One region of the Pseudomonas sp. IT-P12 genome, then DNA from elsewhere that is predicted to be linked to it. Evidence: riboswitches for the same ligand, from Rfam matches in the RefSeq annotation. Region 1 holds a riboswitch; each other region holds the start of a gene.
What was found. A riboswitch is a leader RNA that binds a small molecule or an ion and turns the genes downstream of it on or off. The one in region 1 is predicted to bind cobalamin.
Positions count from the first base shown of each region.

Region 2: another riboswitch for cobalamin. It lies ahead of cobW (cobalamin biosynthesis protein CobW); the one in region 1 lies ahead of ACM6IM_RS04645 (ABC transporter substrate-binding protein).
Region 3: another riboswitch for cobalamin. It lies ahead of cobO (cob(I)yrinic acid a,c-diamide adenosyltransferase); the one in region 1 lies ahead of ACM6IM_RS04645 (ABC transporter substrate-binding protein).

Region 1 covers NZ_CATKPY010000011.1:296,053-306,516, reverse strand. Annotated here, with positions in the region: gene ACM6IM_RS04675 (hypothetical protein) at 1-615, shown strand, start outside; gene ACM6IM_RS04670 (DMT family transporter) at 758-1,651, shown strand; gene ACM6IM_RS04665 (sn-glycerol-3-phosphate transporter) at 1,785-2,243, shown strand; gene ACM6IM_RS04660 (hypothetical protein) at 2,584-2,928, shown strand; gene ACM6IM_RS04655 (cupin domain-containing protein) at 2,914-3,117, opposite strand; gene tspO (tryptophan-rich sensory protein TspO) at 3,183-3,632, opposite strand; cobalamin riboswitch at 3,737-3,932, shown strand; gene ACM6IM_RS04645 (ABC transporter substrate-binding protein) at 4,062-5,075, shown strand; gene ACM6IM_RS04640 (FecCD family ABC transporter permease) at 5,084-6,088, shown strand; gene ACM6IM_RS04635 (ABC transporter ATP-binding protein) at 6,085-6,849, shown strand; gene ACM6IM_RS04630 (GNAT family N-acetyltransferase) at 6,842-7,345, opposite strand; gene ACM6IM_RS04625 (hypothetical protein) at 7,492-7,944, opposite strand; gene yfcF (glutathione transferase) at 8,088-8,720, opposite strand; gene ACM6IM_RS04615 (NAD(P)H-quinone oxidoreductase) at 8,857-9,858, opposite strand; gene ACM6IM_RS04610 (carboxymuconolactone decarboxylase family protein) at 9,858-10,193, opposite strand; gene ACM6IM_RS04605 (NAD-dependent succinate-semialdehyde dehydrogenase) at 10,204-10,464, opposite strand, start outside.
Region 2 covers NZ_CATKPY010000011.1:766,377-776,840, reverse strand. Annotated here, with positions in the region: gene cobM (precorrin-4 C(11)-methyltransferase) at 1-305, opposite strand, end outside; gene ACM6IM_RS06610 (cobalamin biosynthesis protein) at 386-799, opposite strand; gene ACM6IM_RS06605 (CbtA family protein) at 796-1,500, opposite strand; gene ACM6IM_RS06600 (CbtB domain-containing protein) at 1,512-1,706, opposite strand; cobalamin riboswitch at 1,826-2,054, opposite strand; cobalamin riboswitch at 2,238-2,451, shown strand; gene cobW (cobalamin biosynthesis protein CobW) at 2,550-3,611, shown strand; gene cobN (cobaltochelatase subunit CobN) at 3,615-7,460, shown strand; gene ACM6IM_RS06585 (ATP-binding protein) at 7,523-8,524, shown strand; gene ACM6IM_RS06580 (vWA domain-containing protein) at 8,578-9,189, shown strand; gene poxB (ubiquinone-dependent pyruvate dehydrogenase) at 9,262-10,464, opposite strand, start outside.
Region 3 covers NZ_CATKPY010000021.1:792,202-802,665, reverse strand. Annotated here, with positions in the region: gene ACM6IM_RS12675 (PQQ-dependent sugar dehydrogenase) at 1-732, opposite strand, end outside; gene ACM6IM_RS12670 (hypothetical protein) at 801-1,385, opposite strand; cobalamin riboswitch at 1,540-1,774, shown strand; gene cobO (cob(I)yrinic acid a,c-diamide adenosyltransferase) at 1,854-2,465, shown strand; gene ACM6IM_RS12660 (cobyrinate a,c-diamide synthase) at 2,462-3,844, shown strand; gene bluB (5,6-dimethylbenzimidazole synthase) at 3,841-4,491, shown strand; gene cbiB (adenosylcobinamide-phosphate synthase CbiB) at 4,488-5,396, shown strand; gene cobD (threonine-phosphate decarboxylase CobD) at 5,389-6,381, shown strand; gene ACM6IM_RS12640 (cobyric acid synthase) at 6,378-7,829, shown strand; gene cobU (bifunctional adenosylcobinamide kinase/adenosylcobinamide-phosphate guanylyltransferase) at 7,880-8,401, shown strand; gene cobT (nicotinate-nucleotide--dimethylbenzimidazole phosphoribosyltransferase) at 8,398-9,453, shown strand; gene cobC (alpha-ribazole phosphatase family protein) at 9,450-10,025, shown strand; gene ACM6IM_RS12620 (adenosylcobinamide-GDP ribazoletransferase) at 10,028-10,464, shown strand, end outside.

The DNA of each region.
Region 1 (10,464 bases):
CAGGTCAACGGCAAAGCATTGCTAGGATCGGCGGTGGCAGTTGCTGAGGATGGCAACATACTGATCGGTGGGACTGTCCGGCAAACTGGTCCGACGCCACCCAACAAAGCGGTCGTCCGGCTATCTCCTGACGGCAGCCTGGATCCTTCCTTTGGGCAAGGCGGATATTGGGAATCGGACAGCAACAATACGCTGCTCACAATGGCTGTGGCGCGAGGGACCATCATTTGCGCGGGCGCCGGGGCTGAATCCGCGTGTTTTTCAAGATTGACCGCGGGCGGCGCTTTCGATCCCGGATTCAACAATGGTCAAACGCTGCACGTGCCGATCCCCTCTTCCACGTCTTCCACTTGCGAAGCCGTTGCCGTGCAACCCGATGGCAAACTGGTCGCGGGTGGCGTTGCCGATGCTGGCAGTAGCACCTATTGGCTGCGCCTGATGCCAGACGGTCGCCTCGATCCGGATTTTGGCAATGATGGAATCTTTGTGCATGACAAGCGTAGCCATTTGCATGACTTGCAGAGTCAGCCCGACAAAGCCCGCTTTCTCGCGGCCGTCGACTCAACGGAGCACGGCGTTCAGAACCCGTACGTATTCGGAATTTTTTCTGAATGAAACGCTGAAACGGCTCGTATCAAGTTCAGCACAGCCGACGGTACAGTGGATGTATTCATGACAATTTTTTGATTGTCTTGCTCACTCGCTCATACGATGGGTGCAATACATCCTTCGCCGCATCCTCCGTCGAGTGAACGCCATGAACCGAGCAACGCACCTGAATACCCAGCCCCAAGAGAAGTCTGCGGGCTGGCTCAATGGCCTGATCGGCGTCATCATTTTCAGCGGCTCACTGCCGGCGACCCGCGTCGCGGTGCTGGAATTCGACCCAGTGTTCCTCACCGTCATCCGCGCCACCCTCGCCGGCGTGCTCGCGCTGTGCCTGCTGAGCCTGTTCAAGCAACAACGCCCAACGCGCAATCAACTGCTGCCGCTGCTCATTGTCGCCCTCGGCGTGGTGGTCGGCTTCCCGCTGCTGACGGCGTTGGCCCTGCAATACGTGACCTCCGCGCATTCGATCGTCTTCGTCGGCCTGCTGCCGCTGGCCACCGCCGTGTTCGGCGTGATACGCGGCGGCGAGCGGCCGCGCCCGGCGTTCTGGCTGTTCTCCGTGCTGGGCAGCCTGCTGGTGTCGGGCTACGCGCTCGCCCAGGGCGTGACGGCCTCTCCCCTGGGCGACATCCTCATGCTGCTGGCCATCCTCGCCTGCGGCCTGGGTTATGCCGAAGGGGCAAAGCTGTCGCGCACACTGGGTGGCTGGCAGGTGATTTGCTGGGCGCTGGTGTTGTCGTTACCGGCTATGGCACTGCTGAGCGCCTGGCGCGCGCCCGCCTCGTTCAGCGGGATCAGCCTGCCGGCGTGGTTCAGCCTGGGTTACGTGTCGCTGTTCAGCATGCTGATCGGCTTTGTGTTCTGGTATCGCGGGCTGGCTCAGGGCGGGATCGCGGCGGTGGGACAACTGCAACTGCTGCAGCCATTCTTTGGCTTGGCGCTGGCGGCGGGACTGCTGCATGAGCAGGTCAGCCCGGGGATGGTGGCCGTAACTGTGGCGGTGATTCTGTGCGTGGCGGGCGCGAAGAATTTTTCCAAATAAATCAACTTATTACAAACCATTTCCATCTGTGCCCGGCAGCAATACCCGGTAAATCAAACAGCCGGTTGATCCCCCTTTTCGATGGCAAGATTTCTCGGCATCCCCACCCTTGGCCGCAGAAAAACGGTGATCAATGAAACCTCTACTGCTTTTGCTTGGCACGCTCTTCATCAGCCCGGGCACCTTCGCCATGAATGGCGACTTCTGGTATTTCCAGACGAGTGCCTACACCAAACACTGGAAAAGCGACCCCGACCACAACAACCGTCAAAAGCTGATCAGCGTCGAACGCAACCGGGCTGATGGTTCGCTGTGGGGAGGCGCGACCTTCAAAAACTCCTTCGATCAGCGCTCCTACTACGCGTACTACGGCCATCGCTGGGTCGCCGAGGAGTATCCGGTCTACGTCAAGCTCAGTGGCGGGCTGCTCCACGGGTACAAAGGCAAATACAAGGACCGGATTCCACTGAACAACCTGGGCGTCGCGCCGGTGATCATTCCCGCCGTTGGCACCTATTACGGCCCCGTGGGTGCCGAGCTGGTCGTCCTGGGCGGCGCCGCGGTCATGGTCAATGTCGGTTACCGCTACTGACCATCCAGGCTCAAAGCGCTGACATTGCCTGTATTTTTCGTCAATCATGCTGGCCGAGCTGGCGTTCAATCGGACGCTGGATCAGTTGGATCCGGTTGAGTCACGCAGGACAGGGTCGTACTCACCCAGTGGGAACAATCCATGTGCCTTCTTGCCAGGAAGAACGCGTTTACGCTCATCGCGAGCGGGCTCGCTTCCACAGAGGTAACACAGGAGCTGATTCCGATTTGTTTTGCTTGATATTGCCAACGCAGGATCCGCAGTGATATCAATTTGGCACTGCACAGATTTTCCAGTATCTTGACGCCCTTGAATTGTTCCAACGCTATGGAAAGCACGAATGACCGCGAAGCTCGCAACCGTTATCCAGAAAGAGACTTACCTGGGCCACGATATCATCGTCGAAACCTTCTGCCCTGCGACTGCAAACCCGAGCATTACCGGCAGTGTGCAAACGCATCACACCAGCACAATTTCCATCTGGCTGGATGGCGAAGAAATCAGGGATGCGCGGGAGACGCCCTCGCTTCTGTTTGTATCGCGCGAAGATGCGATCGTGCTGGGCTTTGAAATCGGCCGGATGATCGTCAGCCAACGTCGCGATTCAGCGGCTACCGGTCTGACGGCCCGGATGTGCGAGTTCTTCAAGTCGACTCGCCTGCCGTTTTCCTCACTGCGCGCCTGATCGTGCCGGCCCTGCTCGCCAGCATTGGCGAACAGGGCCGGACAGACTCACCTGGCCGATGTAGAACACACCGGAAATCACGGTGTAGATGCGATCTTCCGGATGCGTGTGCGGCATGAGCTTCAAGCCGTCAGGCACTTTGCCCCTGACCACGTAAGGCCCCGGCTGACTCGGGTTGCCAACGATCACGGCCAGTTTCAGGGACGCGGATAAATCACGTCCCGGGCACTTCAGTTCTTACATCGATCAACAAACTATCGCGGGTTGTTGCGCAGGATGGCAAAGTTGAGTGCGGCAGCGACGCACAGCCACACCAGATAAGGGAACAGGATCAGCCCGGTGATCACGTCCAGGCGCAGAGCCAGCACTACCATGGCCGCGACCACCAGCCACAGCAGCACCAGAATCACCATCCCCGCGAACACGCGTTGCGCACCGAAGAAGACCGGCGTCCACAGGGTGTTGAGCGCAATCTGCGCCGCCCACAATGCCAGCACTTCCTGACTGCCGGGGATCAGGGTCAGTCGGTAGCCCGCCCAGGCAAGCAGCAGGTAGATGATCGTCCAGGCGACCGGAAACAACCAGTCGGGCGGTGTGAAGCTCGGTTTGACCAGCGATCGGTACCATTCACCCGGCTTGAAGAACATGCCGGTGCTGGCGGCCGCCGCGCTGGCCAGGAGAAAGATGAAAAAGGTGTAGGTCATGGTCGCTTCCTGTCTGGGGTTATTTGAAACTTGGACGCGTGGCGACCCGCAAAAAGTTCACCAGCGTCCGGCGTAAAATCCACGCTCCCCCTCGGCCGCCTGATCGACTACCATACGCCGCCGGTTCCCGAACGGGACTAACAGGGAATTCGAAACGCCGTATATGGCGTCAATCGAAACTGCCCCCGCAACTGTAGGTGCTGAGCCTGCTCCTCGATGGCCACTGGATCAGATCCGGGAAGGCCGGAGCACGGCGACGACGCATCAGTCAGGAGACCTGCCGGCCAGCTGAATCACTAACCGGCGGGGTGTCCGGGGAGGACATCCTTTGCCGACCGGCCTTGCCCTGCTTATACCGCAGCGTTCGATGGTGTGTTTCCAGACCCGTACCGCGCCCGTTTCAAGTACGGTCCACATGGAGATTGCATCATGCTGTTGCCCCGCCTTGCCGCGCTGTTCACCAGTCTGGGCCTGTGTGCCCTGGCGCACGCTGCCCCGACCCAGTACCCGCTGACCGTCGATAACTGCGGCAGCCCCCTCACCTTCCCGCAGGCGCCCACCCGCACCGTGACCATCGGCCAGGCCGGCACCGAAATGCTCTACGGCTTGGGCCTGGGCGACAAGGTGGTTGCGACTTCGCTGTGGTTCAACGATGTGTTGCCGGCATACAAGACGCAAAACGACAAAATCGAACGCCTGGCGAACAACGAGCCGAGTTTTGAAGCGGTGATCGGCAAGCGTCCGGAGCTGGTGACCGTGGAATTCGAGTGGATGGTCGGGCCGCAAGGCGCGGTGGGCACCCGCGAGCAGTTTCACGAGTTGAAGATTCCGACCTACCTGCTGCCGTCCGACTGTGAAGGCAAGGACAACCTGGTGGGCGCTGACGGCACGCGACTGGAGCCGTTCCGCATCGACACGATCTACAAGAGCATCGAGCAACTGGCGCAGATTTTCGACGTGCAGGCGCGCGGCGAACAGTGGGTCGCGCAGCTCAAGGGCAAACTGGCCGCCTCCGTGGTCAAGGTCCAGGAAAAAGGCGTGAAGCAGGCCAGTGCGCTGGTGTGGTTCTCCAGCACCGACCTGCACGTCGATCCGTTCGTGGCCGGGCACAAGGGCATTCCGGATTTCATGCTTGGCACCTTGGGTATCCGCAACGTGGTGGAGTCCGATGAGGAATGGCCGACCGTGGGCTGGGAAACCATTGCCAAGGCCAACCCGACCTTCCTGGTGATTGCACGCATGGACCGTCGCCGTTTCCCGGCCGATGACCATGAGAAGAAACTGGCGTTCCTGCGCAACGACCCGGTCACCCGCAACATGGACGCAGTGAAGCACAACCGCATCATCATTCTCGACGCCATGGCCCTGCAGGCCAGCGCGCGGATGTTCGATGGCCTCGAACAACTGGCCAGCGCCATCGACGGCTACGACCTGCCGAAATGACCGCCCGCCTGATTCGCACCCTGCTGGCGTTGCTGCTGCTGTTGATGGCGGTGCTCGCCGGGGTGGCCATCGGTGAAACACGCATCGATCCGGGCGTGGTGTTCCAGGTGCTGGCTAACAAAGTGTGGGGCGCGGGTTACACGCTCAACCCTATCGATGAAGGCATCGTCTGGAACTACCGCCTGACCCGCGCCCTGGTGGCCGCCGCCTGCGGAGCCGGGCTGGCGACCTGCGGGGTGATCCTGCAGTCGTTGCTGCGCAACCCCTTGGCCGACCCGTATTTGCTGGGGATCAGTGCCGGCGCCTCCACCGGCGCGGTGCTGGTGGCATTGCTCGGTGTCGGGGCCGGGTTGCTGACACTGTCGGCCGGGGCATTTGTCGGGGCCATGGCCGCGTTTGCGCTGGTGGTGGTGTTGGCGCGGGTCAGCGGGTCTGCCAACGGCACCGGTCAGATCATTCTGGCGGGCATCGCCGGCTCGCAATTGTTCAATGCCCTGACGGCGTTTCTCATCACCAAGTCGGCCAGTTCCGAACAGGCGCGGGGCATTCTGTTCTGGTTGCTGGGCAACCTCAGTGGCGTGCGCTGGCCGTCGGTGTGGCTGGCGGTGCCGGTGGCCGTCGCTGGGCTGGTCGTGTGTCTGTGGCATCGGCGGGCGTTGGATGCGTTTACCTTTGGCGCCGACTCGGCAGCGTCGCTGGGGATTGCGGTGCGCCGGGTGCAGTTGGTGTTGATCGGCTGTGCTGCACTGGTGACGGCGGTGATGGTGTCGATCGTCGGCTCCATCGGGTTTGTCGGGCTGGTGATTCCCCATGCCGCACGCCTGATGCTCGGCACCGGGCATTCGCGGTTGTTGCCGGCCAGTGCCCTGGGCGGTGCGCTGTTTCTGATTGCGGCGGACGTGTTGTCACGGACCTTGATCAAGGGCCAGGTGATTCCGGTGGGGGTGATCACTGCTTTGGTGGGCGCGCCGGTGTTTGCGCTGATCCTGATTGGGCGGAGGAATGCCCGATGAGCGTTTTGAGTTGTTCCGGCCTGGGCTTCCGAGTGCGCGAAGCCGAATTGCTCATCGATATTCACCTGGACGTCCAAGCGGGCGAAACCCTCGGCATCGTCGGGCCGAACGGCTCGGGCAAGTCGACCCTGCTCAAGCTGCTTGCCGGCTTGCGCACGCCGGCTACCGGCGAGGTCCGCCTGAGCGGCAGGCGCCTGGCGGAACTGTCGCGCCGCAGCATCGCGCAGCAACTGGCGGTGGTGGAACAACAGGCCGACACGGACGAAGCCATTCGGGTGTTCGATGCCGTGGCGCTGGGCCGTACGCCCTGGCTGTCAGCCTTGAGCCCGTGGTCGGACGACGATGACGCCATCGTGCGCCAGGCTTTGCAGGACGTCGATGCCACGCACCTGCGCCAACGCACCTGGCGCAGCCTCTCCGGAGGTGAGCGCCAGCGCGTGCACATCGCACGGGCCCTCGCCCAACGCCCGCAGATCCTGTTGCTGGACGAGCCGACCAATCACCTGGATATCCAACATCAACTGGCGATCCTGAAGGGGGTGCAGTCTTTGCCGGTGACCACCCTGATCGCCTTGCATGACCTCAATCAGGCGTTGAGCTGTGACCGTCTGGCCGTGCTGGATCGGAGTCGGCTGGTGGCACTCGGCAAGCCCCTGGAGGTGCTGACGCCGCAATGTTTGCAAGACACCTTTGGCGTGCAGGCGCACTACCTGACGGACCCGTTCGACGGTGCGCCGATCTTGCGCTTGCGCTCTACCTGATAACGCGCTGCTGCATGTGGGTGGTTTGCCAGACCGGGTCGGCTTCGATGTCGATGATCTCGAAACCCTGGCGAACCCAGAAGTCGATCGCGCCGGGTAGAAACGGATGGGTGTGCAGGTAGACCACCTCGACGCCATCGGCTTGCGCCAGCGCGGTCAGGGCGCGGTACAACTCGGCCGCCAAACCGCTGCGACGGAACGGCGGCAGCACGAACAGGCGGACCACCTCCACCACTTTCACACCCTGGTATTTCAATTGAGGAAAGCGCCCGTCGTAAGGCCGGTAGCCCACCGCCGCGACCATTTGTCCCTCGAACCGCGCGACCAGGAACCGGCCATCCCCGTGAAGGTAGACGGCTTCGAAATGTTCCAGGTCCGCCGGCATGCCGGCAGCGCTGAGTTTGGGAAACAGCTCGGTGCGGGCCTGGAGAGTGAAGGCCAGGACTTCGGGGATGTCGGTGACAGTAACGGGATGGAGGCTGGGGCGGTGGTTCATGCGCAGGTGACGGTTGCCAGTTCGGCCGCCCACACTAACAGATTGAGCAACACCCCACTGCGGGGTGTCAGGCGAGCAGCGTTTTCGTTGACGACCTTCGCGAGCAGGCTCGCGCCCACAAAAGATCGAGTCCTGCAGGTTGGCGATCAGTTGCGGGTGGGGGCTGCGATATCGCCGCAAAAGATATCGGCATCGCCATCCGAGGGCGCACTGCGCAGGACGATGGAATGTGGGCTGGCCAGCAAGGTCGCCAGCGGCACTGGCGCACTTCGGTAAAAGCCCCAGCCCTTGGTGCCCGCATTGCTTTTGGTGTTGACCTGATCATTCAAGGCGTACGCCATCGCGCCCGGTTGCTGGCAACTGCCCTTGTGGATGAAGGTAAACACCCGGGGCGGCAACAGGGTGCCAGTCGGCACACCCGTGATGTAGAAATTCAGATTGGTCTGATTATTCACGTCGGTGAGGGTGACCCGGCCAATCTGACCCGCATTTCTGTGGATCCCCTTCAGCGCGAGATTCACCGATTGGCTGGATGAATGGGTGCAGCCACACAGGCTTGCCGCGATCATTGTGATCAGGAGTGTTTTGCAGGGTCTCATGCTCTGCCTCCAACCTCGGTGCGCGAGATATCTGCGCCGAAGTTGCGCAGATAAAGCAACTTTAGTCGAACATCAGGCCGAGCTTGCTCAGTCGGACAGTCGGCTGACTGACTTCGGCGATGGCGTTCCGGCTGACGTTCCGATCAGAGTGCAGGCCGCTGCAACCCCACCCATTCCTGCACCGAAGGCCTCTGCCACTGGCGCTTTGCATACGCCACCAGCGCAGTTGGCACCGTGTCCCCATTGAGAATAAGCCGGTTGAGCATCACGGCCAGGTCGACGTCGGCAATCGACCACTCACCGAACAGGTACTCGCGGTTGCCGGCCAGCAGCGCTTGCGCGGCGTCGATCAGTTTGTTCGCGGCGGATTCGGCAGACGCCGACAACGGGCCGTATGTCTGTCCGTAAAACACCACCAGGGTGGACCGCTCCTGGCGAATCGGCAGCAGGTCGCTGCGCAACCAGGCCTGGACTTGCCGTGCCTTTGCGCGCTGCCGGGGGTCTTGAGGATAGACCGGCACCTGGGGGAATACCTCTTCCAGGTACTCGGTGATCGCCGAGGATTCGGACAGCGCGAAGTCGCCCTGCACCAGCGTCGGCACGCGCCGGGTCAATGACAGGTTGGCGTAATCCACGGTCTGGTTTTCGCTGGCATCGAGGTCCAGTGTCTTGATCTCGAAATCGATGCCCTTTTCGCGAAGCACCACGAATGCCGACAGGGCATAAGGGCTGGTGAATTGGGCGTCTACGTACAGGCGCAGCGGGGAATGGTTCACGGCGGTCATCTCCATATGCATGAGCCCGCTACGCTACGAGATCCGCCGCTATAAATGAAATGGATGATTTTCATGGACGTATTCCCGTGCGGAATACGCCAGTGCCCCCGGGATCCGAGGGCACCTTGCGCCACGCCTAAACCAGGTCCTGAGGCTGCATCGTCAGGATGATCTTGCCGACGTTTTGCGCCGACTCCATTTTGCGATGGGCATCGGCGGCACGCGAAAGCGGGTACGTGCTGTCGACCACCGGCTCCAGGCTGCCACCGCCTTCGAAGCGATCCAGCCAGTGCTCGCGGAAGCGCTTGATCATGGCGTGTTTCTCCGGCTGGGTACGGGACTTCATCACCGTGCCGATGATTTGCAGGTGGCGGTACAGGATGTCCTCCAGCTTCAGCGCCACGTGGCCGCCGCCACCGAGAATCCCTACCTGGACCAGCCGGCCGCCGTTGGCCAGGGACGCGAGGTTGCGGGCGAAATAAGGTTCGCCGACGAAGTCGATGATCGCGTCGACACCACGCCCATTGGTTTTGCTCGCGATGACCTCGGCGAAATCCTCAGCCTTGTAGTCGATGGCCACATCCGCCCCCAGGTGCTCGACACGGGAGATCTTGCTGCCCTCGGTGGTCGCGTATACGGTGGCGCCCGTGGCGTAGGCCAGTTGCACGGCGGCGGAGCCGACACCGCCTGCGGCGGCGTGGATCAATACCGAGTCACCGGCCTTGAGTCGCGCCAGGTGCATCATCGCTTCATGAGCGGTGACGAACACCTCGGGAATCGCCGCCGCATGCACGTAGTCCAGCTCAGCGGGAATCGGCATGGCCATGCGGTAATCGACGCGCGCCAGCTCGGCATAAGCGCCACCCCCGACAACGCCCATCACGCGATCCCCGATTTCGTAGCCCGTGACGGCGCTGCCCTTTTCGATCACTTCGCCAGCGATCTCCAGGCCGATGATCAGCGAGTCGCCGAAATTGGGGTGGCCGTAGCCACCGGTGCGATGGGTCAGGTCCGCTCGATTGACGCCGGCGGCATACACACGCACCAGCAGGTCGGTGGGACGCACTTGCGGGGCGGCAACGTCCGTCAGTTCAAGGACATCGGCGTCGCCAAAGGCGGCAAAGGTAATGGCTTTCATCACTGATTGGCCTCCGGTGCATTGAGTGTGGCGTTGGCGATGGCCGACGCGGTGATGGCGGCGGGGAAACCGGCGTAGAACGCCAGGTGAGTGATCGCTGCAGAGATTTCGTTCAGGGTGACGCCATTGCTGACGGCACGGCGCAAGTGCGCAGGCAATTCTTCGGAGTGCCCGCCGGCAATCAGCGCGGCGACGGTGATCAGGCTGCGGTCGCGCGTCGACAGTGCCGGATCGCTCCAGATCTGCGGGTACAGCGTCGAGTCGACGAACTGCGAGAGCTTGGGAGTGAACGCCCTGGCGGCTTCGCGAGGGCTGCTGAAATTGATGGCTGACATGTGGGTGTCCTCAGATCTGGCTGATGAATTTGTGGGTCAGGTAGTGTTCGATACCTTCAATGCCGCCCTCGGAGCCGTGACCGCTCTCCTTCAGGCCGCCGAAGGGCAGTTCAGTGGCGACGATGCGGTATTGGTTGATGCCGATCATGCCGGCCTCCAGCCCGTCGGCAACGTCGATGGCGGTGCGGGCGTTGCTGGTGAAGGCATAGGCCGACAGCCCGTAAGGCAGGCGATTGGCCTCGGCCAGGCCGTCTGCCAGCCCCTCGAACGG
Region 2 (10,464 bases), 470 kb from region 1:
GGGATATCCAGCTCACGCAGATAGCGAATCTGCTCGCCGATGGCGCCATACAGCCCGGGATCGCCGGAGTGCACTCGCGCCACATCCTGGCCGTTGGCATGGGCCGTCTTGATCAGCTCGATGATCTGTTCCAGGTGCAGTTCTGCGCTATTGACCACCTGTGCGGCGCTGTGACCTTGCAGCACGGCGGCGGGCACCAGTGAGCCGGCGTAGATGATTACAGGGCAACTGCGGATCAGGCGTTGGCCTTTGACGGTGATCAGTTCCGGGTCGCCGGGACCTGCGCCAATGAAATAGACGGTCATCGTCGTTTCCTGTCAAAAAAGGGCTGGGCCAACCTTCAGATGAAGATCGCTCATGATCAAGGGTGGGATTATCGGGGATTCTACGTCGAACGGGCCAGCGCCAAGGTCGCCTGGGCATATTTCTGGCGGCTGATCAGCAAGGTGGCAGGCGCCGCGGCGAGTTGTTCGGCGAGGGCGAGGGCGGCACTTTCCGCCACGCCGTAGCAACCGGTGCGTTCGAAGGCGATCTGGGAACGGTGGCTGAGGCGCGATTGATAAGCGGCCAGTTGTTCACTGCTGAAAAACGTCAGCGGCAGTGCCAGTTGCGCGGCCAGTTCGAGCAGGCCCGGCTCTTCGCGCTTCAGGTCGATGCTGGCCAGGGCGTTGATCTGGTGCAATTCGACTTGATGGGCTTGTAATGCCTGATCGAGCAAGGCTCGCAGCGTGCTGAGGGGACAGCCGCGCTGACAGCCCAGGCCGACCACCAGGGTCGGCGCTGTGCTATCCACGGTCATGCGTGGTATTGACCATCATGCTTGCGACGGAACAACCAGGCGCTGATCAGTCCCAGGGCCAGCCAGAACGCGACGTTGGTCAACTGCGAAGCGATCTTGAACTGCGCTTCCAGGGCCTCGGGGGCGAGCATGGAATGCACTTCCGGTTGCGGGGCGCCGATCACGTGAGGCACGGCGATAATCGCCACGCCCAGCAGCTTCATCAGCCAGTGACGGCTGAAGACGATCAGGGCAATGCCGACGGCGGTGGAAGCTGCAGTGCCGATCCACCAGAGTTGCCGCTGTGCCAGGTCCGCTGCAGCGGTGCCTGGCAATTCCGGCGGCAGACCGAGGGTCGGTGCCAGCACGAAGGTGGCGTAACCGGCCAGGCCCCAGAGCAGGCCCTGGGAGGTTTTGGTCGGGGCGCGCAAGGTGTAGAGGCCGGCGAGCATCAGGGCGAAACCGACAGCCACCACCAGATTGCCACCGGTGGTCGACACCACGCGCTGCCAGCCGTCTTCCGGCTCCCAGGCTTCGGCATCGTGGGCGTGCGCGGCGGTGCCGGCGGCATGTTCATGCACTTCAACAGCGGCCGGTTCGGCCTTTTCGTAGGTTTCCGCCTGCAGAATCAGCGGCGAAACCCAGAAGCTTTGCAGCAGGGTGAGCAGCAGGGCGGCCAGCAGCCCGGAGAAACCTGCGGTTTGCGCGATACGCTTGATCATGTCGGCAGGTCTCAATGGCACGGGAAGGCGGCGCTGTGGCGGGTATCGTGGGCGGCGTTGTGCACCGCTTCGATGTGCGAGAAACCGGCGAAGTAAACCAGGCAGGCACCCAGGATCGAGGCGCAGACAGCGGCGGTCAGGCGTTGGCTCAGGGTGGTCGTGGTGGTGCTGGTGGAGCTCTGGTGGGTGCTGCTGATGATCGACATGGCGCTTCCCTCTGTTCTGTCAACGGGTGAAGGCAGCGCATGCAAGCCTCCTGCGCATCGGGCACGCAGAAGTCCAAACAGCGCCCGCCCACCGCGGGTTTGTTATTTCAGTGAACGTATCGTCACTTTGTGTTGCGGGCCGGTCTCCGGGCTCGCGAGGGGCTTGGGCGTACGCCGAAACCTGCAAGAATCGCCTTCCCATGCCGAATGGCCGGCACAGTGGCTATGATTCTTCGCTCGCTTACCGTTGCGGGGGCAGCACCGGACTGACATGGCCTTGAGTAAAGCACATGATTCACCGGTTTCCCGTTTCACCCTGTGAAGGGCACCCGTAACAAGGTGTGTAGGAGAGCATGGGCGGGGGCAGGGCGTCAATTGGCAGCGGTTCTCAACTCGGAATCGAGCGCGGCTATCGCAAGCCAGCCCGCTCCCGCCCATAGGCGACATTTGCAAACCCGCTGTGGGAGCGGGCCTGCTCGCGATGGGGCGGGTCCCGTCGCTACAACTCATTGACCCGCCCCAGTACGATGCGTAGCCTTGTCCGTTCGAGGTTCTTCGCCATTGTCGAAGCTAAGAAGGGAACGCGGTCGATGCCGCGGCTGCCCCCGCAACTGTGAACGGTGATGTTCGCTGCCACGCCACTGCAAGCCCGCTGCACCGGGTTCGCGGGAAGGCGCAGCGGATGCCGGGCCAACCGCCCGGCACACTGTCAGCCAGGAGACCTGCCTCGAACCAGATTCTCACTACAACCGGGCGGGGTGATCCGGTGGCGAAACTCTTGCGCGCGCCTTCGTCGCAGCGCTTGTCGTCCCGTATGCCCGCCACCTTGCCAAAGGGCATCCGATGAAAACACTGGCCAAACTTCCCGTCACCATCGTTACCGGCTTTCTTGGCTCGGGCAAAACCACCTTGCTGCGCCACATGCTCGACAACGCCCAGGGCCGCCGCATCGCCGTGATCGTCAACGAGTTCGGCGAACTGGGCATCGATGGCGAAATTCTCAAGCAGTGCTCCATCGGTTGCACCGAGGAAGAGGCCGTCGGTCGCGTGTTCGAACTGGCCAACGGCTGCCTGTGCTGCACCGTCCAGGAAGAGTTCTTCCCGGTCATGCGCGAACTGGTTGCGCGCCGGGGCGACCTCGACCACATCCTCATCGAAACCTCCGGCCTGGCGCTGCCAAAACCCCTGGTGCAAGCGTTCCAGTGGCCGGAAATCCGCAGTGCCTGCACGGTTGACGCGGTGATTACCGTCGTCGACAGCCCGGCCGTTGCCGCCGGCACCTTTGCCGCGTTCCCGGACCAGGTCGATGCCCAGCGCAAACTCGACCCGAACCTGGACCACGAATCGCCCCTGCACGAACTGTTCGCCGACCAATTGGCCAGCGCTGACCTGGTGATCCTCAACAAGGCCGACCTGATCAGCCCTGAAGACCTGGCCCGCGTGCGCCTGGAAGTGGCCGAAGAACTGCCGCCAGCGGTCAAGGTCATCGAAGCGAGCAGCGGTCGCCTGCCCCTCGACGTCCTGATCGGCCTCGGTGCCGGTTCCGAGGAACACATCGACAGCCGTCACAGCCACCACGATCACCACCATGAAGGTGAGGACGATCACGACCACGATGCGTTCGACTCCATCTCCATCGAACTGCCGCCCGCCGACGAGAGCCTGCTGCTGGACGCACTGACCCAGTTGGTGGTCAAGCACGACATCCTGCGGGTCAAGGGTTTCGCGGCGATCCCGAACAAACCGATGCGCCTGCTGATCCAGGGCGTCGGGACGCGATTCGACAAACACTTCGACCGCCAGTGGGGCGCCGATGAAGCGCGCACCACGCGCCTGGTGCTGATCGGCCAGGCGCTGGACGCCGTGCAACTCGAAGCCCAACTGCGCGCCGCGCTCAGCGCCTGACCCATGCACCTGCTCAGGACCCAGCCCGGCGGTTTCGTGTCGGATGACAACATCGCCGACCTTGGACAAACCCCCGCCGAGCTGGTGATCCTGTGCAGCGGTGATTCCAGCCTGGCGTTGCTCGCCGAAGCGGCGCAGCAGTTGCCCGATGACTACCCGAGCGTGCGCCTGGCCAACCCGATGCAGGTGCAGAACCATGCTTCGGTCGACCTGTATGTCGACGAAGTACTGCGTCATGCCAGGGTGATTCTGGTCTCGCTGCATGGCGGCATCGCCTATTGGCGTTATGGCGTCGAGCAACTGATCGAGCTTTCCCGCCGTGGCGTGCAGCTGATTCTGGTGCCGGGTGACGACCGCCCGGACCCGGAGCTCAGCGACCTGAGCACGGTGACGGCCGAGGATCGTGACCGGCTCTGGCATTACTTGCGTCAAGGCGGCATGGCCAACGCCCTGGATCTGTTTCGTTGCCTTGCCAATCGCTGGCTGGATCGCGACTACCCGTGGGGCGAGCCGCAAACTTTGCCGCGCACGGCGATTTATCACCCGCGCAAAAGCCCGGCGCAGTTGAGCGACTGGCAAGCCGACTGGCAGGCTGATCAACCGGTGGCGGCGGTGCTGTTTTACCGCTCGCACCTGCAGGCGGCGAACACTGCGTTCATCGATGTGTTCTGTCAGCGCCTGCAAGCGGCGGGGCTCAATCCCTTGCCGGTGGCCGTGGCCAGCCTGAAAGAGCCTGGCTGTCTGACGGTGGTCGAGGACTGGCTGGACGATGTCGACGCCTCGGTGATCCTCAATACCACCGGTTTCGCCCAGTCCAGCCCGGAAGCGCCGCACCTGCGCCCGTTTCGTCGCAACATCCCGGTGATCCAGGCCATCTGCGCCCAGGACAACGAACCCGGCTGGCGCGCCAGCGAGCAGGGTCTCGGTCCACGGGATCTGGCGATGCATATTGCGCTGCCGGAACTGGACGGCCGGATCATCAGCCGCCCGATCAGTTTCAAGGACCTGGCCTGGCGCAGCGAGCGCAGTCAGTCCGATGTGGTGTGCTACCGGGCCGCGCCCGAGCGCATGGATTTCGTCGCCGAACTGGCCAGGCGCTGGGTCGAACTGGGCCGCGTGCCGAACAGCGAAAAACGCATCGCCCTGGTGCTTGCCAACTACCCGACCCGGGACGGGCGCATTGGCAACGGCGTCGGCCTCGACACACCGGCTGCTGCCTTGAATATCCTGCGGGCCTTGCAGCAACAGGGGTATCCGTTGACGGCGCCGCTGCCGGACAGCGGCACCGCGTTGATCCAGCAATTGCTCGGCGGTGTCAGCAATGACCTTGACCACCTCGACCTGCGCCCGTGCAAGCAGAGCCTGGCACTGCAGGATTACCAGCACCTGTTCAGCGCCTTGCCCGAGGCCAATCGCCAGGCGGTGCTGGAGCGCTGGGGCGCACCGGACAACGACCCGATGTGCCGTGACGGGCGGATGATGATCGCCGGCCTGCGCTTTGGCCTGAGCTTCGTGGGCATTCAGCCCGCGCGCGGCTACCAAGTGGACCCGAGTGCGGTGTACCACGACCCTGACCTGGTGCCGCCGCACGGTTACCTGGCGTTCTATTTCTGGCTGCGCCATGCCTACGGTGCCCACGGGGTGATCCACGTCGGCAAGCACGGCAACCTCGAATGGCTGCCGGGCAAGGGCGTCGGCCTGTCGCAAAACTGCTGGCCCGATGCGCTGCTCGGTCCGCTGCCGAACATCTATCCGTTCATCGTCAACGACCCGGGCGAGGGCGCCCAGGCCAAGCGGCGCACGCAAGCGGTGATCATCGACCACTTGATGCCGCCGCTGACCCGGGCCGAGACCTACGGTCCGCTGCGCAACCTGGAGTTGCTGGCCGACGAATACTACGAAGCGCAGTTGCTCGATCCACGCCGAGCGCGGGAGTTGCAGCGCGACATCCTGCAACTGGTGCGCGAGACCCATATCGACCGCGAATTGCAGTTGGGCGAACAGCTCGACAGCGACGCGGATGCGGCGATCTGGCTGCCGCGCCTGGACACCTACCTGTGCGACCTGAAGGAGTCGCAGATCCGCGATGGCCTGCACATCTTTGGCGAGTCGCCGGTCGGGCGCTTGCGCACTGACACCCTGCTGGCGCTGTTGCGCATTCCCCGTGGCGATGGACGCGGTGCGCAGTCGAGTCTGTTGCGGGCGCTGGCCGAGGCGTTCGCGTTGGGCTTCGATCCGCTGGACTGCGCATTGGCCGAGCCGTGGACCGGGGCGCGCCCCGAGGCGTTGCAGGCGCTGAGCGACGAGCTCTGGCGCACGGCGGGCGACACCCGCGAGCGCCTGGAGTTGTTTGCCATGCAGCTGATTGCCCAGACGCTGGATACCCCCTGTGGGAGCGAGCTTGCTCGCGATAGTGTGTCAGTCGATTCCACTGTGTCTGATACTCCATCGCGAGCAAGCTCGCTGCTACAGGAGGGGGCGCGGTGGGACGACGTCCGCGCGATTATCGACAATCTGCGCGACGTGGTCGCCCCGCGCCTCGATGCCTGCGGCCCGGCTGAAATGCGCGGGTTGCTCGACGCCCTCGGTGGCCGTTTCGTTCCGGCCGGGCCGAGCGGCGCACCGAGTCGCGGTCGCCTGGACGTGCTGCCCACCGGGCGCAACTTCTACTCGGTGGACGTTCGCAACCTGCCCACCACCACGGCGTGGCGCATCGGTTTCCAGTCCGCCACCCTGATTCTCGAACGGCACTTGCAGGATCACGGCGACCACCTGCGTCAGCTTGGCCTGTCCGTCTGGGGCACCGCGACCATGCGCACGGGCGGTGACGACATCGCCCAGGCCATGGCGCTGATGGGCGTGCGGCCGGTGTGGGCGACGGGCAGTCAGCGGGTCGACGATTTCGAGATCCTGCCGCTGAGCCTGCTCGACCGTCCTCGGGTCGACGTGACCCTGCGCGTTTCCGGGTTCTTTCGTGACGCGTTTGCCAACCTGATTCGCCTGTTCGACGCGGCCGTGCAAGCGGTGGCCGCGCTCGACGAGCCGGACGATCTCAACCCCCTGGCCGCCAAAGTCCGCGCTGAACAGGCCAGCCTGTTGCAGGCAGGGCTGGATGAAGAGGCGGCTCGGCGCCAGGCCGGCTGGCGCATTTTCGGGGCCAAGCCCGGTGCCTATGGTGCCGGCGTGCAGGGCGCCATCGACGGCCGTCTGTGGCAAAGCCGCGAGGACCTGGCCGAGGTGTACCTGAACTGGGGTGGCTACGCCTACGGCGGTTCCGACGAAGGCACCGCCGCCCGCGAACCGTTCGCGCGGCGCCTGAGCCAGGTTCAGGCGGTGCTGCAAAACCAGGACAATCGCGAGCATGACTTGCTCGATTCCAATGATTATTACCAGTTCCAAGGGGGCATGCTGGCTGCCGTGGAAAGCCTCGGCGGCGCTGCAGCGGCCAGCTACCATGGCGATCACAGCCAGCCGGACCTGCCGAAGATCCGCACGCTGAAGGAAGAACTGAACCGGGTCATCCGCTCCCGGGCGGCGAATCCCAAGTGGCTCGAGGGCGTCAAGCGCCACGGCTATAAAGGCGCGTTCGAAATGGCGGCGACGATCGATAATCTGTTCGCGTTCGATGCGACCACGCAGTTGATCGACGATCACCAGTACGCATTGCTGGCCGATGCCTACCTGCTCGACCCGGCGACCCGTGATTTCGTCCGCGAGCACAACCCGCACGCCTTGCGCGACATGACCGAACGCATGCTTGAAGCACAGCAGCGGGGAATGTGGAAAGACCCCGGGGAGTACCGCGAGGCGCTGGAAAACCTGTTGCTGGATATCGAAGAAGATGGCTGAGTACCCTGACGCTTGCACAATGACTGGATTGGCCTGCCACCGACCATGACCGAGATTGAATAATGACCGACACCCCACATTTCCCGCTTTCCGCCGTGGTCGGCGCCGACGACTTGAAGCTGGCGCTGTACCTCACCGCGATCGACCCGAAGATCGGCGGGGTGTTGATCGAAGGTCCGCGCGGCATGGCCAAGTCGACGTTGGCCCGTGGCCTGGCGGACCTGCTGGCCAGCGGGCAGTTCGTCACCTTGCCTTTGGGCGCCACGGAAGAGCGGCTGGTCGGCACCCTCGACCTGGATGCGGCCCTGAGCGAAGGGCGTGCGCAGTTTTCCCCGGGCGTGCTGGCCAAGGCGGACGGCGGCGTGCTCTATGTCGATGAAGTGAATTTGCTCCCGGACCACCTGGTGGACCTGCTGCTCGACGTCGCCGCCAGCGGCACCAACCTGATCGAGCGCGACGGCATTTCCCATCGGCACTCGGCAAAGTTCGTGCTGATCGGCACGATGAACCCGGAAGAGGGCGAGTTGCGCCCGCAATTGCTCGACCGCTTTGGTCTGAACGTCGCCCTCGGCGGCCATACCGCGCCGGAACAACGTGGCCAGATCATTCGCCGGCGCCTGGACTTCGACAGCGATCCGCAAGGCTTCTGCGCCGAGTGGGAGCATCGGCAGCAATCGTTGCGCGAACGCTGCGAGCAGGCGCGCCGTGCATTGGCCAGCATCCCGCTGGACGATGCCGCCCTGGCGCAGATCACCGAGCGCTGCTTTGCCGCTGGCGTCGACGGCCTGCGGGCGGATCTGGTCTGGTTGCGCGCGGCCCGTGCCCATGCCGCCTGGCGTGGGGCAGGTGCGATTGCCGGGGAAGACATCGACGCCGTGGCCGATTTCGCCCTGCGCCATCGGCGTCGCGAGCCATCGCCACCCCGGCCGCAGCAACCCGCGCCAGCCCCGGCCGGGCCAGACGCCAGCCCCGGTGCAGGCCAGGGACAATGGGGCGAAATGCCCGCCCAGGCCTTGCCGGTCGGTGCCCGTCGTGAAGTGCCGAGCTGGCCAAAAAAGCCCTAGGCATTCGCCCTCGATCTGTTGCGGGGGCGAATGCCAAACCCCGCGCCGGATGCCTGGAGCAGGGCAGACAGGGCAAACGACGGGTCGCGCGCGATGGCTCGGTCAACTGGCCCGGCACTTTGCTCAACGGCCGGCCGCGCCAGCGCCAGGACCTGCAGTTTCAGTTGCGCACCCGCTCGCCCCATGAGCTGTGGCTGGTGATCGTCGACGCCTCGGCATCGACTCGCCGGCACCGAGCCCTGAGCGATGCCAAGGGGCTGCTGGCGCAATTGTTCGATGACGCTTACCGCCAGCGTGCACGCCTGGCGTTGCTGACGGCCAGCGGAGCCGCGCCGAAGTGGCAGGTGCAAGGCTTGAAAGCGTCCAGTTCAATGGGTCGCTGGCTCGACAGCCTCGGCGCGGGTGGCGGCACACCATTATTCGCGGCCCTGAACGAAGCGGGGCGCTGGCTGGCGGTTCGGCGCAAACGCTTCCCGGCAGAACAGCAGCGCGTGCTGGTGGTGACCGACGGACGCCTGAAAGACTGGGCGGCCTTGCCATCGCTGGACTGCCCGGGATTGCTCATCGACATCGAGCGCGGCCCGATTCGACTGGGTCGGGCGAAACAACTGGCCGCGCAGTTGCAGGCAGATTATCGGCATATCGATGAGCCGGTTGCAGGCTGAGATTGACCTGTCCTGCCCCGGCCCTTCGCGGGCAAGCCCGGGTAATTCCCACATCCCTGTGGGAGTGAGTCTTCAACGAAACCAGTTGGTCCGCGCCAATTCGATCACCTCATCCCCGCGCCCACTCATAACGGCTTTGAGCATGTACAAACTGAAGCCCTTGGCCTGTTCCAGCTTGATGGTCGGTGGCATCGCCAGTTCCTGGGTCGCGGTGACCACATCCACCAGAACCGGCCCGTCGTGCGCCATCGCCCGGCGCAAGGCAGGTTCGAGGTCTGCCGATTCCTCGACGCGAATGCCCAATATGCCCATGGCATTGGCCATCGCCGCAAAGTCCGGATTGTGCAGGTCCGTGCCGGTATCGAGCAGCCCGCTGGATTTCATTTCCATGGCGACAAAGCCCAGGGATGCGTTGTCATAGACGATGATTTTCACTGGCAACTTCAACTGCGCCAAGGAAATGAAGTCGCCCATCAACATGCTGAAACCGCCGTCGCCGGACAGCGAAATAACCTGCCGCTCGGGGTAGGCGGCCTGGGCGCCGATTGCCTGGGGCATGGCGTTGGCCATCGAGCCGTGGTTGAACGAACCGAGCAGGCGCCGTTTGCCGTTCATTTTCAGATAGCGCGCCGCCCACACTGTTGGCGTGCCAACGTCGGCGGTGAAGATCGCGTCGTCATCGGCCAGTTCGCTGAGCAGGCGTGTGAGGTATTGCGGATGGATCGGCCGACCGGGCGCCGAGGGTTGGGCCAGGTCATCCAGCCCCTGACGAGCCTTTTCATAGTGCTTGAGTGAGGCGTCGAGAAAGCTGCGGTCGCTCTTGTACGGCAAGCGCGGCAACAGCGCCGCGAGGGTTTCGCCGACGTCGGCAACGATACCCAGGTCCAGCGAAGTACGACGTCCCAGCGCTTGCGGGTCGTGATCGATCTGAATGATGGTCGCGTCCGTGGGGTAGAACTGGCGATAGGGGAAGTCCGTGCCCAGCATCAGCAGTGTGTCGCAGTTGAGCATGGCGTGGTAACCCGAACTGAAACCGATCAACCCCGTCATGCCGACGTCGAACGGGTTGTCCCACTCGACGTGTTCCTTGCCGCGCAGCGCATGCACCACCGGCGCGCCAAGGGCGTCGGCCAGCGCCACCACTTGATCATGGGCACCCGCGCAACCGGCGCCGCACATCAGTGTCACGGCTTTGCTCTGACTCAAGCGCTCGGCCAGTCGATCCAGATCCAGCGGGGCGGGCAGGGTGCGCGGCCGGGAAAGCGCCGGCCACGA
Region 3 (10,464 bases), on a different contig from region 1:
CACTTCCCAGATCGCGGCGCGGCCTTCTTCCTTGTCCATGCCGTTTTCGGCGACGTTGCTGTTGGAGCCTACGGTGACGTACAGCTTGCTGCCGTCCTTGCTGGCGATGACGTTTTTGGTCCAGTGGTGATTCAGCGTGCCGCCGGGCAGGTCCGCCACTTTGATCGGCTGCGACTTGATCGCCGTGTCGCCCTCTTCATAGTGGAAACGCAACAGGCGGTCGGTGTCGGCGACGTACAGGTCAGTGCCGACCAGGGTCATGCCGAAGGGTGAATTGAGGTTTTCCAGGAACACCGTGCGGGTTTCGGCGATGCCGTCGTGGTCCTTGTCCCGCAACAGGGTGATCCGGTTCGGGCTGGGAACGCCGGCGCCGGCGCGGCTCATGACTTTCTCGGTGATCCAGCCTTTGATGCCTTTGCCGTCATCGGGTTTGGGCGGTGCGTTGGTTTCGGCGACCAGCACGTCGCCGTTGGGCAGCACGTACAACCAGCGCGGATGATCGAGGCCTTCAGCAAACGCGGCCACCTGAGTGCCTGTCGCCGCCGTGGGTTTTGTGCCGTTCGGCCAGCCGATGGCCGGGGCGATGTTCATCGTCGGGATCAGGGTCTTGTTCGGCTCCGGCAACTGGGGTGACGGGCCGGTGCCGTCGGAGACTTGCAGGCTGGAGGTTTCACCGCAGGCGGTGAGCCCTCCGGCGAGTGCGATGACGAAAACGAGCTGAGGCTTGCGCATACTGATCTTCCCTTTGGATGCAGTGATCTGATCAGTAGAGAAGCGCAAGCCCGTGATGGTTCAACCGTTCAGCCGCGGGCCTCCTTGAGCAGCACGGCGATGCCGGGATGGTAGTTGCCCGCTTCGTTGTGCAACTTGCGGTAGGCATAGGGGAAATACCAGGCCACGGCGCAGGTGTTTTCCTTCTGCAGGTCGTCGACCATGTCCTGAAGCTCTTCCGGCGTGGCACCGTGCTGGGCCTTTTGTGGCGCCACGAACAGGCAGCCCAGTTTCAGGTCGCTGCTGTAGCTGATGCGCTTGGCGTCGCTGGTGATTTCTGCCAGCGCCTGTGTCAGGTTCAGTCCGTTGACCCGTGGCCAGCGCTGGGTCGCTTGAAGATAGGCGCGCGCCTCGCTCGAGGCGATGAGCAGGTCGGCGCGGGCGTTGCGTTCGCCGTCTTCGATCTGTTTGCGGGTCTGGGTGTTTTGCAGGGTGACCATTTCGGCCATCCAGGCAGCGGCCGAGAGCACGCCAAGGTTGGCTTTTTCGTCGTACCAGTAAGGCGTGTCGTTATCGCCGCGCACGGCGTTGTAGCGGTCAATACAGTCAAACCAGCGTTCCAGCAGCGGGCGCAGGAATTCCAGTCGCGGATTGCTGATGATCATGCCTTGCATGGGGCTCACCCTTGTTCTTGTGATGTGGGGTTGTGGCTCTTTGATATCACTGCTGGAAGTGTGGCACAAGATTGGCGTCACTTTATTGATCAGCGGCAGTTATTCGCCCATCGGCGTCCCGGCTTTAATTGACGCTCCATTCCCAACCCTCTAACCTTCGCGGCTTGTTTCAGGTGCTCTATGACCCTGGTTGATAGAGTGAAACAGGGAAGCCGGTGAGTGCGTGCGTTCAACTGATGAGCGACCACGATCCCGGCGCTGCCCCCGCAACGGTAAATGAGTGAACGCTGCGCTTTGAGCCACTGTGTCGATCGCGACATGGGAAGGCGCGCAGTCAGGTGTCATGCCGCTCATGAGCCCGGAGACCGGCCTGATTCAATCCAGCGGCATCACGGTGGGCGATGCCAGGCTTCTTGCCGTCTGTTTTTGCGCCTGCCCGCCGTTATCCAGCCTCAACGGAGAGCTCCCATGACTGATACTCCTGATCGTGACGAACGCCACCTGGCGCGCATGCTGCGTAAAAAAGCCGTGATCGACGAACGCATCGCCAACTCGCCGAACGAATGCGGCCTGCTGTTGGTGCTGACCGGCAACGGCAAAGGCAAAAGCAGCTCGGCGTTCGGCATGCTCGCCCGTTCCATGGGGCACGGCATGCAGTGCGGCGTGGTGCAATTCATCAAGGGCCGCAACAGCACGGGCGAAGAATTGTTTTTCCGTCGTTTCCCGGAGCAGGTGCGTTTCCATGTGATGGGCGAAGGCTTTACCTGGGAAACCCAGGATCGCCAGCGCGACATCGCCGCGGCCGAAGCCGCGTGGGCGGTGTCCCGCGAACTGCTGCGCGATCCGGCGATTGGCCTGGTGGTGCTGGACGAACTGAACATCGCCCTCAAGCATGGCTACCTTGACCTCGACCAGGTGCTCAGCGACCTGCAGGCGCGTCCGCCGATGCAGCATGTGGTGGTGACCGGCCGCGGCGCCAAGCCGGAGATGATCGAGCTGGCTGACACCGTCACGGAAATGGGCATGATCAAGCACGCCTTCCAGGCCGGGATCAAAGCGCAAAAGGGCGTCGAATTGTGAGTGAGCCACGTCATTGCCCGGCGGTATTGATTGCCGCGCCGGCCTCCGGCCAGGGCAAGACCACCGTCACCGCCGCACTGGCCCGTCTGCACCGCAATCAGGGGCGCAAGGTGCGTGTGTTCAAGTGCGGTCCGGACTTTCTCGACCCGATGATCCTCGAGCGCGCCAGTGGCGCGCCGGTGTATCAACTGGACATGTGGATGGTCGGCGAGCAGGAAAGTCGTCGCCTGTTGTGGGAAGCGGCCGCCGAAGCGGACCTGATTCTCATCGAAGGTGTCATGGGCCTGTTCGACGGCACGCCGTCCAGCGCCGACCTGGCGCGGCATTTCGGTGTGCCGGTGCTCGGGGTGATCGACGGCACGGCGATGGCGCAGACCTTCGGCGCCCTGGCGTTGGGCCTGGCGAAGTATCAGGCGGACCTGCCGTTCGCCGGCGTATTGGCCAACCGGGTCGGCACCTTGCGCCATGCGCAATTGCTGGAAGGCAGCCTGACCGAAGGTTTGCGCTGGTACGGCGCTTTGTCCCGGGAAACCGGGATCGAGCTGCCGAGCCGCCACCTCGGCCTGGTCCAGGCCAGCGAGCTGAACGACCTCGACCTGCGCCTCGATGCCGCCGCCGAGGCGTTGGCCAGCAGTTGCGAGGTCGCGCTGCCGCCCGCCGTGGCATTCGCTGCGCCCGAGGTATTCGTCGCCGAGCCGTTGCTGGCCGGTGTGCGCATTGCCGTGGCGCGCGACGAAGCGTTCGCGTTCACGTACGGCGCCAGCCTGGATCTGTTGCGGGCCATGGGAGCCCAATTGTCCTTTTTCTCGCCGATCCGCGACACGCAACTGCCCCCGGCCGACAGCCTCTATCTGCCGGGTGGTTACCCGGAGCTGCACCACGTGGCGCTGGCGCAAAACACCCCGATGCTCGATGCGATCCGCGCTCACCACGCAGCGGGCAAGCCGTTGCTGGCCGAGTGTGGCGGCATGTTGTACCTGCTCGATTCGCTGACCGATGTCGAGGGCACTCGCGCTGAGCTGGTGGGCTTGCTGGCGGGGCATGCCGTGATGCAGAAACGCCTGGCGGCGCTGGCGTTGCAGGCGGTCGAGTTGCCGGAAGGTTCACTGCGCGGACACACCTACCATCATTCGTTGACCACCACCGAACTGACGCCGATTGCACGTGGCCTGAGCCCGAACGGCGGGCGCGGCGCAGAGGCGGTTTTTCGTGAGGGGCGGATGACCGCCTCTTATGTGCATTTTTACTTTCCATCGAATCCCTCGGCCGTGGCCGCGCTGTTTGCGCCGGACCGTGAGAACGATTTCGCGAGCCAGCCTGCTGCCACAATGGATCATCCCGCCCCTGAGGCAGCGAGTCTGCTCGCGAAGCGGCCATGAGCGACAACGCCTTCTCCGAGGACGAACGCGCGGCCGTCTATCGAGCCATCGCCGAACGCCGTGACATGCGCCATTTCAGCGGCGGCACCGTCGAACCTGCGCAATTGAGGCGCCTGCTCGAAGCCGCGCACCAGGCGCCCAGCGTCGGCCTGATGCAGCCCTGGCGGTTTATCCGCATCAGCGATCGCCACCTGCGCGGCCAGATCCAGTCGCTGGTGGAGGAGGAGCGCGTGCGTACGGCGCAAGCCCTCGGCGAGCGCAGCGACGAGTTCATGAAGCTGAAAGTCGAAGGGATCAACGATTGCGCCGAGGTGCTGGTTGCCGCGTTGATGGACGATCGCGAACGGCATATTTTCGGTCGCCGCACGCTGCCGGAAATGGACATGGCTTCATTGTCCTGCGCGATCCAGAACCTGTGGCTGGCCTCCCGTGCCGAAGGGCTCGGCATGGGCTGGGTCTCGTTGTTCGAACCGCAGGCACTGGCCGACCTGCTGGGTTTGCCCGCCGGGGCCAAACCCCTGGCGATCCTGTGCCTGGGACCGGTCAAGGCGTTCTATACGGCGCCGATGCTGGTCCTCGAAGGTTGGGCGCAGGAGCGTCCGCTCAGCGAATTGCTGTATGAAAATTTTTGGGGAGTGAGTCAATGAGTGTGGCGTTGTTGAGTGTCGCCGCCGTGGCGCTGGATGCGCTGCTCGGTGAACCCAGGCGCTGGCATCCGCTGGTGGCGTTCGGTCGTTTTGCCGATCGCATCGAACAACGTTTCAATGGCGGTGGCCGTGGCTGGCGCAGCCACGGTGTCACGGCCTGGGTCATTGCGGTCATACCGCTGACCCTGCTGGCCACGGCGTTTTCCTGGGCGCCTTATGTCGGTTGGATCGTCGAGATTGTTGCGCTGTATTGCGCCCTCGGCCTGCGCAGTCTGGGTGAACACGTCGAGCCGGTAGCCAAGGCTTTGCGCAGTGACGATCTGGAATTGGCGCGCCAGCGGGTCGGGTATCTGGTCAGTCGCCAGACCAGCGAACTGGACTCGACCGAAGTCGCCCGTGCCGCCACCGAGTCGGTCCTGGAAAACGGCAGCGACGCGGTGTTCGCCGCCTTGTTCTGGTTTGTCGTGGCCGGGGCGCCCGGTGTGGTGCTCTACCGCTTGAGCAACACGCTGGACGCGATGTGGGGCTATCGCAACGAACGCTTCGAACGTTTCGGCTGGGCGGCGGCGAAGATCGACGACGTGCTCAACTATATTCCGGCCCGGCTGGTGGCCTTGACGTATGCGCTGCTGGGTAACACCCGACTCGCGTTGAAGTGCTGGCGCACGCAAGGCCCGACCTGGGACAGCCCGAACGCCGGCCCGGTCATGGCGGCGGGTGCCGGGGCGCTCGGGGTCGAGTTGGGTGGGGCGGCGATTTATCACGGTGAACTGCACCAGCGCCCGCCATTGGGCGAAGGTGTGCCGGCGGATGCCGACGCCATTGATCGAGGCTGGCAATTGGTCCAGCGCGGGGTATGGTTATGGCTGCTGATTCTGTGCGTGGGGGCTGAATTTTATGCTTGAACACGGTGGACGGTTGCGCAAGGCGGCGCTCGAATACGGGATTGCCGAAGCCGATTGGCTCGACCTGTCCAGCGGCCTCGCGCCCTGGCCATTTGCGGTCCCGGAGATTGCACTGCGTGCCTGGGCGCGGTTGCCGGAAACCGATGACGGTCTGGAGCAGGCTGCCTGCGAGTACTACGGCACCGCGCAGGTACTGCCGGTGGCGGGCTCGCAAATGGCGATCCAGTTGCTGCCGCGCCTGCGTCGCGCAGGCAAGGTCGGTGTGCTGTCGCCGTGTTACGCCGAGCATGCGCAAGCCTGGCGCCGCAGTGGCTATATCGTGCGCGAAGTGGTGGAGCAGGAAGTCGACTTTTTCATCGACAGCCTCGATGTGCTGGTGGTGGTCAATCCCAACAATCCGACCGGCCTGCACCTGACCCCGGAGCGTCTGCTCGACTGGCATTCCCGGCTGGCCCAGCGCGGCGGCTGGCTGGTCGTGGACGAAGCGTTCATGGACAACACGCCGCACCTGAGCCTGGCCCCCTTTGCCCATCGGGTCGGTCTCGTGGTGCTGCGTTCATTCGGCAAATTCTTTGGTCTGGCCGGTGTGCGCCTGGGATTTGTCCTGGCCGAGCGCAAGTTGCTCAAGTTGCTCGCCGAACAGGTCGGGCCCTGGGCTGTCAGCGGACCGACGCGGGTGCTGGGCCAGGCTTGCCTGCGGGATACCGAGGGCCATGCCCGGCAACGCCAACGCAGCGAAGTGGCCAGTGAGCGGTTGGCGACGTTGCTGGAAAAATACGCTTTCAAACCTCAGGGCGGTTGTGCCCTGTTTCAGTGGCTGAGCACCCAGCGCGCCGAAGAACTGTATGAATTCATGGCCCGGCGCGGCATTCTGCTGCGCTTGTTTACCCACAACAGCAGCGTGCGGTTCGGCCTGCCGGGCGAAGAAGCCGACTGGCTGCGCCTCGATCAGGCATTCGACGCCTTTGCCAAGGAAGTGCCATGACCACGTTGATGGTGCAGGGCACGACGTCCGACGCAGGTAAAAGCACCCTGGTGACGGCGCTGTGCCGTTGGGTCACGCGCCAGGGTGTCGGCGTCGTGCCGTTCAAGCCGCAGAACATGGCGCTCAACAGTGCCGTGACGGCCGACGGGGGCGAGATCGGTCGGGCACAGGCCGTGCAGGCCCAGGCGGCCTACCTGGAACCGCACACCGATATGAACCCGGTGCTGCTCAAGCCCAACAGCGACACCGGGGCCCAAGTGATCATTCATGGCCGCGCGGTCACGACGATGAACGCGGTGGCGTACCACGACTACAAAGCCATCGCGCTGCAAGCGGTACTGGCTTCGCACCAGCGTCTGAGCACGGCGTACCCGGTGGTCATGGTCGAAGGCGCGGGCTCGCCCGCAGAGATCAACCTGCGTGCCGGCGACATTGCCAACATGGGCTTCGCCGAAGCGGTGGACTGTCCGGTGCTGCTGATTGCCGATATCAACCGTGGCGGGGTATTCGCCCATCTGGTGGGTACGCTGGAACTGCTGTCAGCGAGTGAGCAGGCGCGGGTCAAAGGCTTCATCATCAATCGTTTTCGCGGTGACCTCGCCTTGCTCCAACCGGGGCTCGACTGGCTGGAGGCGCGCACCGGCAAACCGGTGATCGGCGTCTTGCCTTATGTGATGGACCTGCATCTGGAGGCCGAGGACGGCATCGATCAACGCCAGACCGTCAAGTCCGACCAGGTGCTGAAAGTCGTGGTGCCGGTGTTGCCGCGCATCAGCAACCACACCGATTTCGATCCGCTGCGCCTGCACCCGCAAGTGGACCTGCAGTTCATTGGTCCTGGCCAGGCGATTCCCGCCGCCGACCTGATCATTCTTCCCGGATCGAAAAGTGTGCGCAGCGATCTTGCGTACCTTCGCGGCAGTGGCTGGGACACCGCCATCGCCCGCCATCTGCGCTACGGCGGAAAAGTGCTGGGGATCTGCGGCGGTCTGCAGATGCTTGGCGAACAGGTGCACGATCCCCTGGGCCTCGAAGGCGCGCCGGGATCCAGTGCGGGCCTGGGCTTGCTGGCATTCGAAACCCGGCTGGAGGCGGACAAGCAACTGCGCAACGTGCGCGGGCGCCTGGCGCTGGAGAATGCCGAGGTCAGCGGCTATGAAATTCATGCCGGTGTGACCACCGGGCCTGGTCTTGCACAGGCTGCGGTGCACCTGGACGACGGGCGCTGCGATGGCGCGCAAAGTGACGACGGGCAGATTTTTGGCACCTATCTGCATGGTCTGTTCGAGTCCCCGGCGGCGTGCGGTGCACTGTTGCGTTGGGCCGGTTTGCAAAATGTGCAGGCAGTGGATTACCACGGGCTGCGCGAGCGGGATATCGAGCGCCTGGCGGATCTGGTGGAACAGCATCTGGATACCGAACTGTTGCGTCGGCTCTGTGGGATTTGATGGGGTGTCGAGCGGCGCTTTCGCCTCACCGAAGAGTTAAGGAATGAACCATGCTCCAACTGATCCTCGGCGGCGCCCGCTCCGGCAAGAGCCGCCTGGCCGAGAAGCTTGCAGTCGACACCGGCCTGGCCGTGACCTACATCGCCACCAGCCAGCCCCTGGACGGTGAAATGAATGAGCGGGTGGCCCATCATCGTGCCCGTCGTCCGGCGGAGTGGGGGCTGATCGAAGAGCCTGTGCAACTCGCCCGGGTCCTGCAGGAAAACGCCCGTGCCGACCGTTGCCTGCTGGTGGACTGCCTGACCTTGTGGATGACCAATCTGTTGATGCTCGACGACGCTGGACGCCTGACACGCGAACGCGAAGCGCTGCTCGACTGCCTGGCGCAACTGCCGGGTGAAATCGTTTTTGTCAGCAACGAGACCGGAATGGGTGTCGTGCCGCTGGGCGAATTGACTCGCCGTTATGTCGATGAAGCCGGCTGGCTGCATCAAGCGCTGGCTGAACGTTGCCAGCGCGTGGTGCTGACCGTCGCCGGCTTGCCCCTGACTTTGAAAGGAACTGCGTTATGACTCAATCCTGGTGGCTGAACCCTTGCCAACCGATCGACACCCAAGCCGTCGAACAGGCGCAGGCACGCCAACAGCAACTGACCAAACCCGCCGGTTCACTCGGCCGTCTGGAGTCGCTGGCCGTGCAATTGGCCGGCCTGCAAGGGCAGGTCAAGCCGAACCTGGATCAGGTGTGGATCGCCATTTTTGCCGGTGACCACGGGGTGGTGGCCGAAGGTGTGTCGGCGTTTCCCCAGGAAGTGACCGGCCAGATGCTGCTCAATTTCGTCAGCGGTGGTGCGGCGATCAGTGTACTGGCGCGCCAACTCGGTGCCCGCCTTGAAGTGGTCGACCTCGGCACGGTGACGCCGACGCTGAACTTGCCGGGTGTGCGCCACTTGAACATCGGTGCGGGCACCGCGAATTTTGTCCAGGGATCGGCCATGACACGGGCCCAGGGTGAACTCGCCTTGCAGGCCGGTCGCGACAGCGCGTTGCGGGCCGTTGCGGCAGGGGCACAGTTGTTCATTGGCGGCGAGATGGGCATTGGCAACACCACGGCAGCCAGTGCGCTGGCCTGTGCCTTGCTCGATTGCCCGGTCGGGCACCTGACGGGGCCGGGCACTGGCCTGGACCCTGCGGGGGTCAATCACAAGGCGCAGGTCATCGAACGGGCATTGGCCTTGCACGGGGCGCAGCGCAGCGATGCATTGCAGACCCTGTTCAACCTCGGCGGTTTTGAAATTGCCGCACTGGTTGGCGCGTACCTGGCGTGCGCCCAGGAAGGGGTGGCGGTGCTGGTGGACGGGTTCATCTGCAGCGTCGCCGCGTTGCTGGCGGTGCGCTTGAACCCTCAGGCTCGCCAGTGGCTGCTGTTCGGGCATCGTGGTGCCGAGCCGGGTCATCGTCATGTGCTCGAAACCCTGGCGGCCGAACCGGTGCTGGAACTGGGCTTGCGGTTGGGTGAGGGCAGCGGTGCGGCCCTGGCTGTGCCGGTGTTGCGTCTGGCTTGCGACCTGCACGGGCAGATGGCGACGTTTGCCGAGGCCGCCGTGGCAGATCGTCCGGCATGAACTTGCGCCTGGACGTCTTGCGCCACGGCGAAACCGAACGCGGTGGCGGCCTGCGCGGCAGCCTCGACGATGCATTGACCGACGCCGGTTGGGCGCAGATGCACGCGGCAGTGGTCGGGCAGGGGCCGTGGGATCGGCTGGTCAGCTCGCCGTTGCAACGCTGTGCGCGGTTCGCGCAGGCGCTCGGGGCGCAACTGGGGTTGCCGGTGCAGTTGGAGTGCGATCTGCAAGAGCTGCACTTCGGTGCCTGGGAAGGGCAGAGCGCAGCGGCGTTGATGGAAACGGACGCCGAGGCGCTGGGCTTGTTCTGGGCTGATCCTTATTCGTTTACGCCGCCGCAAGGCGAGCGCGTCGAGGATTTTTCGGCGCGGGTGCTGGCGGCTGTTGCCCGGCTGCAGGCCGCCCATGCCGGTGAGCGGGTGTTGCTGATCAGTCATGGCGGCGTCATGCGTTTGCTGCTGGCCCAGGCGCGGGGATTGCCCCGTGAGCAGTTGCTCAACGTCGAGGTTGGCCATGGCGCGTTGTTTTCTCTGCAAGTCGAACCCGACATGACCCTCAAGGAAGCGATCTGATCATGTTGCCGTTCTGGATCGCCCTGCAATTTCTCAGCAGCCTGCCGGTTCGCCTGTCGGGTATGCCGGAACCCCAGGCGCTGGGGCGTTCGTTGCTCTTCTACCCGCTGGTGGGCCTGATATTTGGCTTGATCCTGTGGAGTTTGAATGCCTTGCTGGTCGGTACGCCGACGTTGCTGCACGCGGCGTTGTTGCTGAGCGCCTGGGTGTTGCTCAGCGGCGCCTTGCATCTGGATGGGCTGGCGGACAGCGCCGATGCCTGGCTGGGTGGTTTTGGTGACCGCGAACGAACGCTGACGATCATGAAGGATCCACGCAGCGGTCCCATCGCCGTGGTCACGCTGGTGCTGGTGTTGCTGCTGAAGTTCTGCGCGTTGCTGGCGCTGATCGAGCAACAGCACGCTGTATGGCTGCTGATCGTGCCACTGATGGGGCGCGC